One region of the Asticcacaulis carbonis genome, then DNA from elsewhere that is predicted to be linked to it. Evidence: predicted binding sites of a transcription regulator. Region 1 holds the regulator's gene; the other holds the start of a gene.
What was found. The regulator LexA, encoded in region 1, represses DNA repair genes until DNA is damaged. The targets are predictions, from matches to a motif close to ATGTTCNCNANNTGTTCT.
Positions count from the first base shown of each region.

Region 2: a site for LexA is predicted at 1,743-1,760, ahead of uvrA (excinuclease ABC subunit UvrA). Genes of this name have one in related genera too.

Region 1 covers NZ_JASERT010000001.1:860,747-864,162, reverse strand. Annotated here, with positions in the region: gene QB905_RS04240 (ComEC/Rec2 family competence protein) at 1-917, shown strand, start outside; gene lexA (transcriptional repressor LexA) at 911-1,609, opposite strand; gene trpC (indole-3-glycerol phosphate synthase TrpC) at 1,720-2,511, opposite strand; gene trpD (anthranilate phosphoribosyltransferase) at 2,508-3,416, opposite strand, start outside.
Region 2 covers NZ_JASERT010000001.1:741,160-744,575, reverse strand. Annotated here, with positions in the region: gene QB905_RS03635 (acyl-CoA dehydrogenase C-terminal domain-containing protein) at 1-420, shown strand, start outside; gene QB905_RS03630 (hypothetical protein) at 530-1,591, opposite strand; gene uvrA (excinuclease ABC subunit UvrA) at 1,832-3,416, shown strand, end outside.

The sequences.
Region 1 (3,416 bases):
TGTGGGTGAAAACAATTCAGTCGATTGTTCACGGTTTCTGGTTGTCGCTGGTGGCTTCACTGGTGGCGACGGCGGCCACAACGCCCTTCGCCATTGCCTATTTCAACCGTTTTTCGGTCTATGGCCTGTTGTCCAATCTGTTTGAATCGCCGATTACCGCCTTTATCGTCATGCCCGCTCTGGCGCTCGGCACGGTTCTGGCCGCTACGCCGCTGGGGCCACTGTTGCTCAATGTAGCGGCGGGCGGGCTGTGGCTCATCGCCCATATCGCCGCCTGGACATCGGCCCTGCCACAAGCCGTTATAGGCTGGCCGTCCACCGCCAGCTATATTTTGCCGGTTTCGCTGTTCGGCGTAGTGTGGATATGTCTGGTACGCGGCCCGGTGCGTTGGCTGGGCCTGATCGCCGCCACGGCCATCCTGTGGTGGCCGCGCCTGCCGGTTTCCGACATCTGGGTCGATCCCGATGGCGGTAACGCTGCTATTCGCATCGGCCACGACGCCTATGTCCTGCGTCCGAAAGTCCGGCAATTCGGCTATGTGCAGTGGACGCAGCGTTACGGACTGCAACCGCTTGACGCCGATACCCGTCAAAAATTTTATACCTGCAAGGGCTATGCTTGCATTCCGCAAGCTGCATCGCCTTACCGTGTCGGCTTCTGGTTTTCCAATGTGCCGCCCAAACCCAAGGTGCTTGATTCTCTGTGCCGTTCAAGCACACTCGTCGTCCTGCGCAATCCGGTCGGCGACTGGCCGCAAACTTGCTCAGGCGTCAACCATATCAGCGCCGGGGATTTCCGCCGCCTCGGCGCGCTCGAACTGACCCGCACGCAAAAAGGCTGGGCCATCCGCGCCGGGCAGCCGCTGCGTGGCCAACGCTACTGGTCAAGCCCTTCGGATGCTGAATTAGGTCAGTGATAACGCCGCATCAGCCCGACAAGGCGGCCCTGCACCTTGACCTGGCCATCATTATAGATCTGCGTCTTATAGGCCGGATTGGCGGCTTCAAGTGCAATCGACGCGCCTTTTTTGCGCAAACGCTTGAGGGTGGCGGTCGCATCATCAACCAGAGCCACGATAATCTCGCCCGACTGCGCCGTATCGGTTTTGCGGATCACCACATAATCGCCGTTGAGAATACCGGCATTGATCATCGAATCGCCTTCGATTTCGAGGACATAGTGCTCGCCCGCCCCCAGCATGGCTTCCGGCACGGCCAGACGGTCGCGTTCCTGCCCCATCGCCTCAATCGGCACGCCCGCCGCGATCTTGCCCAGCAGGGGCAGGTCGCGCGTTTCATCAGTGACCGCGCGCGGCGCTTCGGCGGGCTTCGTGCCTTCAACGACCTGCGGTACAAAGGCCTGACGGCCACGCGGCGGTGCTGAGGTGGTGGCCTGATCCGGTAGCTTGATGACCTCAAGCGCGCGCGCCCTGTGCGCCAGACGGCGAATAAAGCCGCGCTCTTCCAGCGCCGTGATCAGGCGGTGAATGCCGGATTTCGACGCCAGATCGAGCGCTTCCTTCATTTCATCGAAAGAAGGCGACACGCCGGTTTCCTTGATCCGTTCATGGATGAACATCAGAAGTTCGCGTTGTTTGGTCGTCAGCATCGGGACACCTTTGCATTTTTCCGCCCACAATATGGCGCGGAACAAGTCATGAACCTATGCAAAATGTTCTATATGTGTTCCGGTTAATGTCAAGCTAATGCCGCAATTTTTTAGCGAGAAAGCAGTTTTTTCGCGGCTTGCGTCACATCGCCCTGACGCATCAGGCTTTCGCCGACCAGCATGGCGGTGGCCCCGGTCGAGGCCAGTCGCGCCACGTCCTCGGCGGTAAAGATGCCGCTTTCGGCCACCAGAATATGCTCTTTGCCGACCATGACCGACAGGTCTTCGGTCACCTTCAGATCGACATGAAAATCCCTGAGATTCCGGTTATTTATGCCGATCAGTTTGGATTTCAAACGCAAGGCGCGCGTCATTTCCGCTGCGTCATGCACCTCGACCAGCGCATCCATGCCGAGGTCATGGGCTGCGTCGATCAGATCGCCCGCCAGAGCATCGTCGATCATCGCCATAATGACCAGAATCGCATCGGCGCCGAGGCTGCGTGATTCGGCCACCTGCCAGCTATCGACGAGAAATTCCTTGCGGATGCAGGGCAGATTCACCGCCGCGCGCGCCGCCTGAAAGTGTGATTCGTGGCCCATGAAGCTGGGCCCGTCGGTCAGGATCGACAGACACGAGGCACCGCCCGATTCGTAGGCGCGCGCCAGAGACGGCGGATCGAAATCATCACAAATCAGACCTTTGGACGGCGAAGCCTTCTTGATTTCGGCAATCAGCGACAGACTGCCCGGACGCTGATCGGTCACCAGACGCGCCGCAAAGCCGCGCGGCGCATCCGCCGCTTTGATCGCAGCATCGAGATCGGCCTGTGTGACAGCTTTTTGGCGCGCCGCCACCTCTTCGCGCTTATAATTGGCGATGCGTTCAAGAATATCGGTCATGTCGTCTCCAGAGGCGGGGTGGCGCGGATCAGCGCCGCCAGCGCAGCCCGCGCCCGGCCCTGATCAATCACATCGCCTGCCAGAGCAATACCTTCGCGCAGGGTTTCGACCTTGTCGGCCACCAGAAAGGCAGCGGCGGCATTGAGCATGACGATGTCACGATAGGCGCTTTTTTTACCGTCGAGCAGATCAGTCAGTTCGCGGGCATTATGATCGGGTGCGCCACCGATCAGATCAGCCAGAGCGGCGCGCGGCAGGCCCACGGCTTCCGGTGTAATTTTGAACAGGCGCACAAAGCCGTTATGATATTCAGCCACGTCGGTTTCGCCCGTCGTGGTCAGTTCATCGAGGCCCGAACCATGCACGGCCCACGCCCTGACCGCCCCCAACTGGCCAAGCGCCTGCGCAATCGGCTCAACAAAGCGCAAGGACGGCACGCCCATCACCTGACGCTTAGCGCCTGCCGGATTGCTCAAGGGGCCCAGCAGGTTGAAGATGGTGCGAAAGCCGAGCTGCTGACGGATCGGCGACACATGACGCATCGCACCGTGATGGGCCTGAGCGAACATGAAGCAGATGCCCGCCTCATCGAGCGCCGTGCGCTGCTGATCGAGTGTCGCTTCCAGATTGACGCCGAGCGCCGCCAGCACATCGGCTGTGCCCGATTTCGAGGTGATGGCGCGGTTGCCATGCTTGGCCACTTTCAGCCCGCCGCCCGCCGCCACGAAACCGACGGCGGTTGAGATATTGAGTGTATGCAGGCCATCGCCGCCCGTACCGCACACGTCGATGACATCATAAGGGTGATCGAGATGGATGGCGGCCTTGCGCATGGCGCGGGCAGAGGCGGCGATTTCGCCTACGGTTTCGCCGCGTATTTTTATTGCCGTCACCGCCGCCGCTAC
Region 2 (3,416 bases), 120 kb from region 1:
TCGAAAGGTGGCCGCGCGCTGCAAACCTTGCTGGGTGAAATCGACGCCTATATCGCCGCCGAAGAGCCTTCATCGAAGGCGCCCGCCTATATCGCAGCCCTGAAAGCCACCAAGGCGAAGCTGATGGACGGCACGATGTGGCTGATGCAAAACGGCATGGGCAACCCTGACAATGCTGCCGCCGGTTCGCTCGACTATCTCCACCTCTTCGGCCTGACCTGCATGAGCTATATGTGGGCCATGATGGCCAAGGCGGCGCAAGCGGCCATTGACGGCGGTAACAGCGACCCGTTTTATGCCACCAAGCTGAAAATCGGCCGTGTTTTTCTGGAGCGCATCCTGCCCGATGCCGACGCTCACCTTGCTAAAATGAAGGCCGGGGCCGAAGCCCTTATGGCGCTGGAAGACGATCTGTTTTAGAGCGGTTTGCATTCTGATTGAATCGGTCAAAGGCATGCAACCCGCTCTAGATTTTACGTTTTTCCGCATCTCGCATTCAATTTGTAAGTCAAATTAAACGCTCGTTGCTCTAGCAGGAATCGGACAGCGAGCATTCCCCCTTGACGCGATTAGCCCTGCCTTCGCTATAGGCGCCTTTGTGCGGCATATGGTCGTCGTGGCCGGGATCTGTTGGCCCCTGCACCACGCGCCGCCAGTAATCATCGTTGCCGGGCGTAGCCTGAGACTGCCGTTTTGCCAGCACCTTGTCGTATTCGGCAACGTGCTTCACGCCCAGTGACCTGGCCTCGCTTAGCTTGCTCATATGGCAATCGGCGGGGATGGCCTTGCCCTTGATCTGCTGATCGACGCAATAGTCATGATCCTGCAAGGCCTGACTGACCGCACCGCGGCCATTCACACCCATACCCGAAAGCCCGCCCGGCAGTTGCACCGTGCCGAGACGGCTGCCCACTGCCGGCTCCCCGCCCGCCGATGAGCCGCCCGGATTGACGGTCGGTCGGGTCAGCCCCGAAGGCTGCACGGCATTCAGCGCCGGCAGATTGATCGAAGGCACCTGATGCAGTTTGAGATCGGACAGCTTGCCCAGCGCATTGTCGTCCCTGGCCACCTTCTCATTGTCTTTCTTCTTGGTTTTCAGACTAAGGCTCATCTCGCGCGGCGCTTCGACCTGCGGCGTCGCCACGGGTGATGGCAGGGGATTGACCTGAGGCACCGGAACAGTCACTTCAGGCGCGGGCTGCGGGCGCTGCACGGCTTGCGACGGCGCGGACTGAGCAGCCGGAGCCGGTTGCGGCTGAGTAACATCGCGTGGCGGCACTTCGGGGCGCTCAGGCATCTGCGGTATTACCTTTGGCCGGGGCTCTGGCCTTGGCAAGGTGACGCGCCACAATTCGACCGGTTCGGGCTGATCATCGGTTTGCCAGCTTTGCGACAAATGCCAGGCATCGGGACGCTCGCTCAGCAGCATCCAGATCAGCGCCAGATGCACCACAACCGATATGGCCACCGCCGCGCTCAAACGGCCACGGCGATCCAGCCGTCCGAAATAGGGCCAGGCGGCATTCAGGGCGCGCGCGTTCCATGCGTCGAAATTCATCCAGAAGCGTTTGCCGCCCGGCCTGTCATCCATATGTCAGCCCCTCCTGAGGTGAGCTTGACCAAGAAACCCGACTTAACTGTGTTCCGATTGCGCCAGAAAGTCAAAAAGACCTGCTGACAGGATTTGACAGCCAGACCCGCCATCTCCATATGCGCATCAGGACGGCGCGATGCGCCCATCAATGTTGCCAAAATGTTCTTGCGTGCGCCTGGTAAATCGCGCAAGAGTTCCTCTATAAATCTCTTTGTTCTTTCCCCGGATAAGGTGCGTATGGCTCATCACCCTTTCGACCAGGATTTCATCAGGATCAGGGGCGCGCGCGAGCATAATCTCAAGGGCGTGGACGTTGATATTCCGCGCGGCCAGCTTGTCGTGCTGACCGGGCTTTCAGGCTCCGGCAAGTCGTCGCTGGCGTTTGACACCATCTATGCCGAGGGCCAGCGACGCTATGTCGAAAGTCTGTCGGCCTATGCGCGTCAGTTCCTGGAGCTGATGTCGAAGCCCGATGTCGATCTGATCGAAGGTCTGTCACCGGCCATCTCCATCGAACAGAAGACGACCTCGAAAAATCCGCGCTCGACGGTCGGCACCGTCACGGAAATCCATGACTATATGCGGCTGTTGTGGGCGCGCGTCGGCGTGCCCTATTCACCCGCCACCGGCCTGCCGATCGAAAGCCAGACGATTTCGCAGATGGTCGATAAGATTACCGCCCTGCCCGAAGGCACGCGCCTTCTGCTGCTGGCCCCCTTCGTGCGCGGTCGCAAGGGCGAGTATAAAAAGGAAATCGCCGATCTCCAGCGTCAGGGCTTCCAGCGCCTCAAGGTCGATGGCGAATATTACGCCATCGAGGATGCGCCGAAACTCGACAAGAAGTTCAAGCATGACATTGACGTCGTTGTGGATCGCGTCGTGGTCAAGGCCGGCATCATGGCCCGTCTGGCCGACAGTCTGGAAACCGCACTGAAGCTGGCCGACGGTCTGGCCATCGCAGAATATGCCGATAAAGCCGAAGGCGAGGACGAACCGAAACGCATTATCTTTTCGGAGAAATTCGCCTGTCCGGTTTCGGGTTTCACCATTTCGGAAATCGAGCCGCGTCTGTTTTCGTTCAATAATCCGTTCGGCGCCTGTCCGGCCTGCGATGGTCTGGGTGTCAAGCTGGCCTTCGACAAAAGCCTGATCGTGCCCGATCCGAAGGCGACGCTGGGCGGCGGCGCTATCGCCGCCTGGTCGAAAGGCCCCTCGCCGCTCTATAGCCAGACCCTGCAAGCCCTGGCGCTACATTATGGCGTCAAGATGGACACCAGATGGCAGGCCCTGCCCGAAAATGTGCAGGACATTATCCTCAATGGTTCCGGCTCAGAAAAGATCAAGTTCGTCTATGAAGACGGCTCGCGCCGTTATGATGTCACCAAGCCGTTTGAGGGCGTGATCCCCAATATGGAGCGGCGCTGGCGCGAAACCGATTCGGCATGGGTGCGCGAGGATCTCGGCCGCTACCAGTCGGAAACGCCGTGCGAGGCCTGCGGCGGTGCGCGCCTCAAGCCGGAGGCTCTGGCGGTCAAGATCGATGCCAAAAATATTGCCGAAATCTCGGCCTTGTCGATCCGTCACGCCCACCAATGGTTCAGTGACATTGAAAACCGCTTAAGCGAAAAGCAGATGGATATTGCCAGGCGCATCCTCAAGGAAATCAAGGATCGCCTGCGCTTTCTCAATGATGTCGGGCTCGATTATCTCAACCTGTCGCGCAATTCCGGCACACTCAGCGGCGGCGAATCGCAGCGCATCCGGCTTGCTTCGCAGATTGGATCGGGCCTGACCGGTGTTTTGTATGTGCTCGATGAACCGT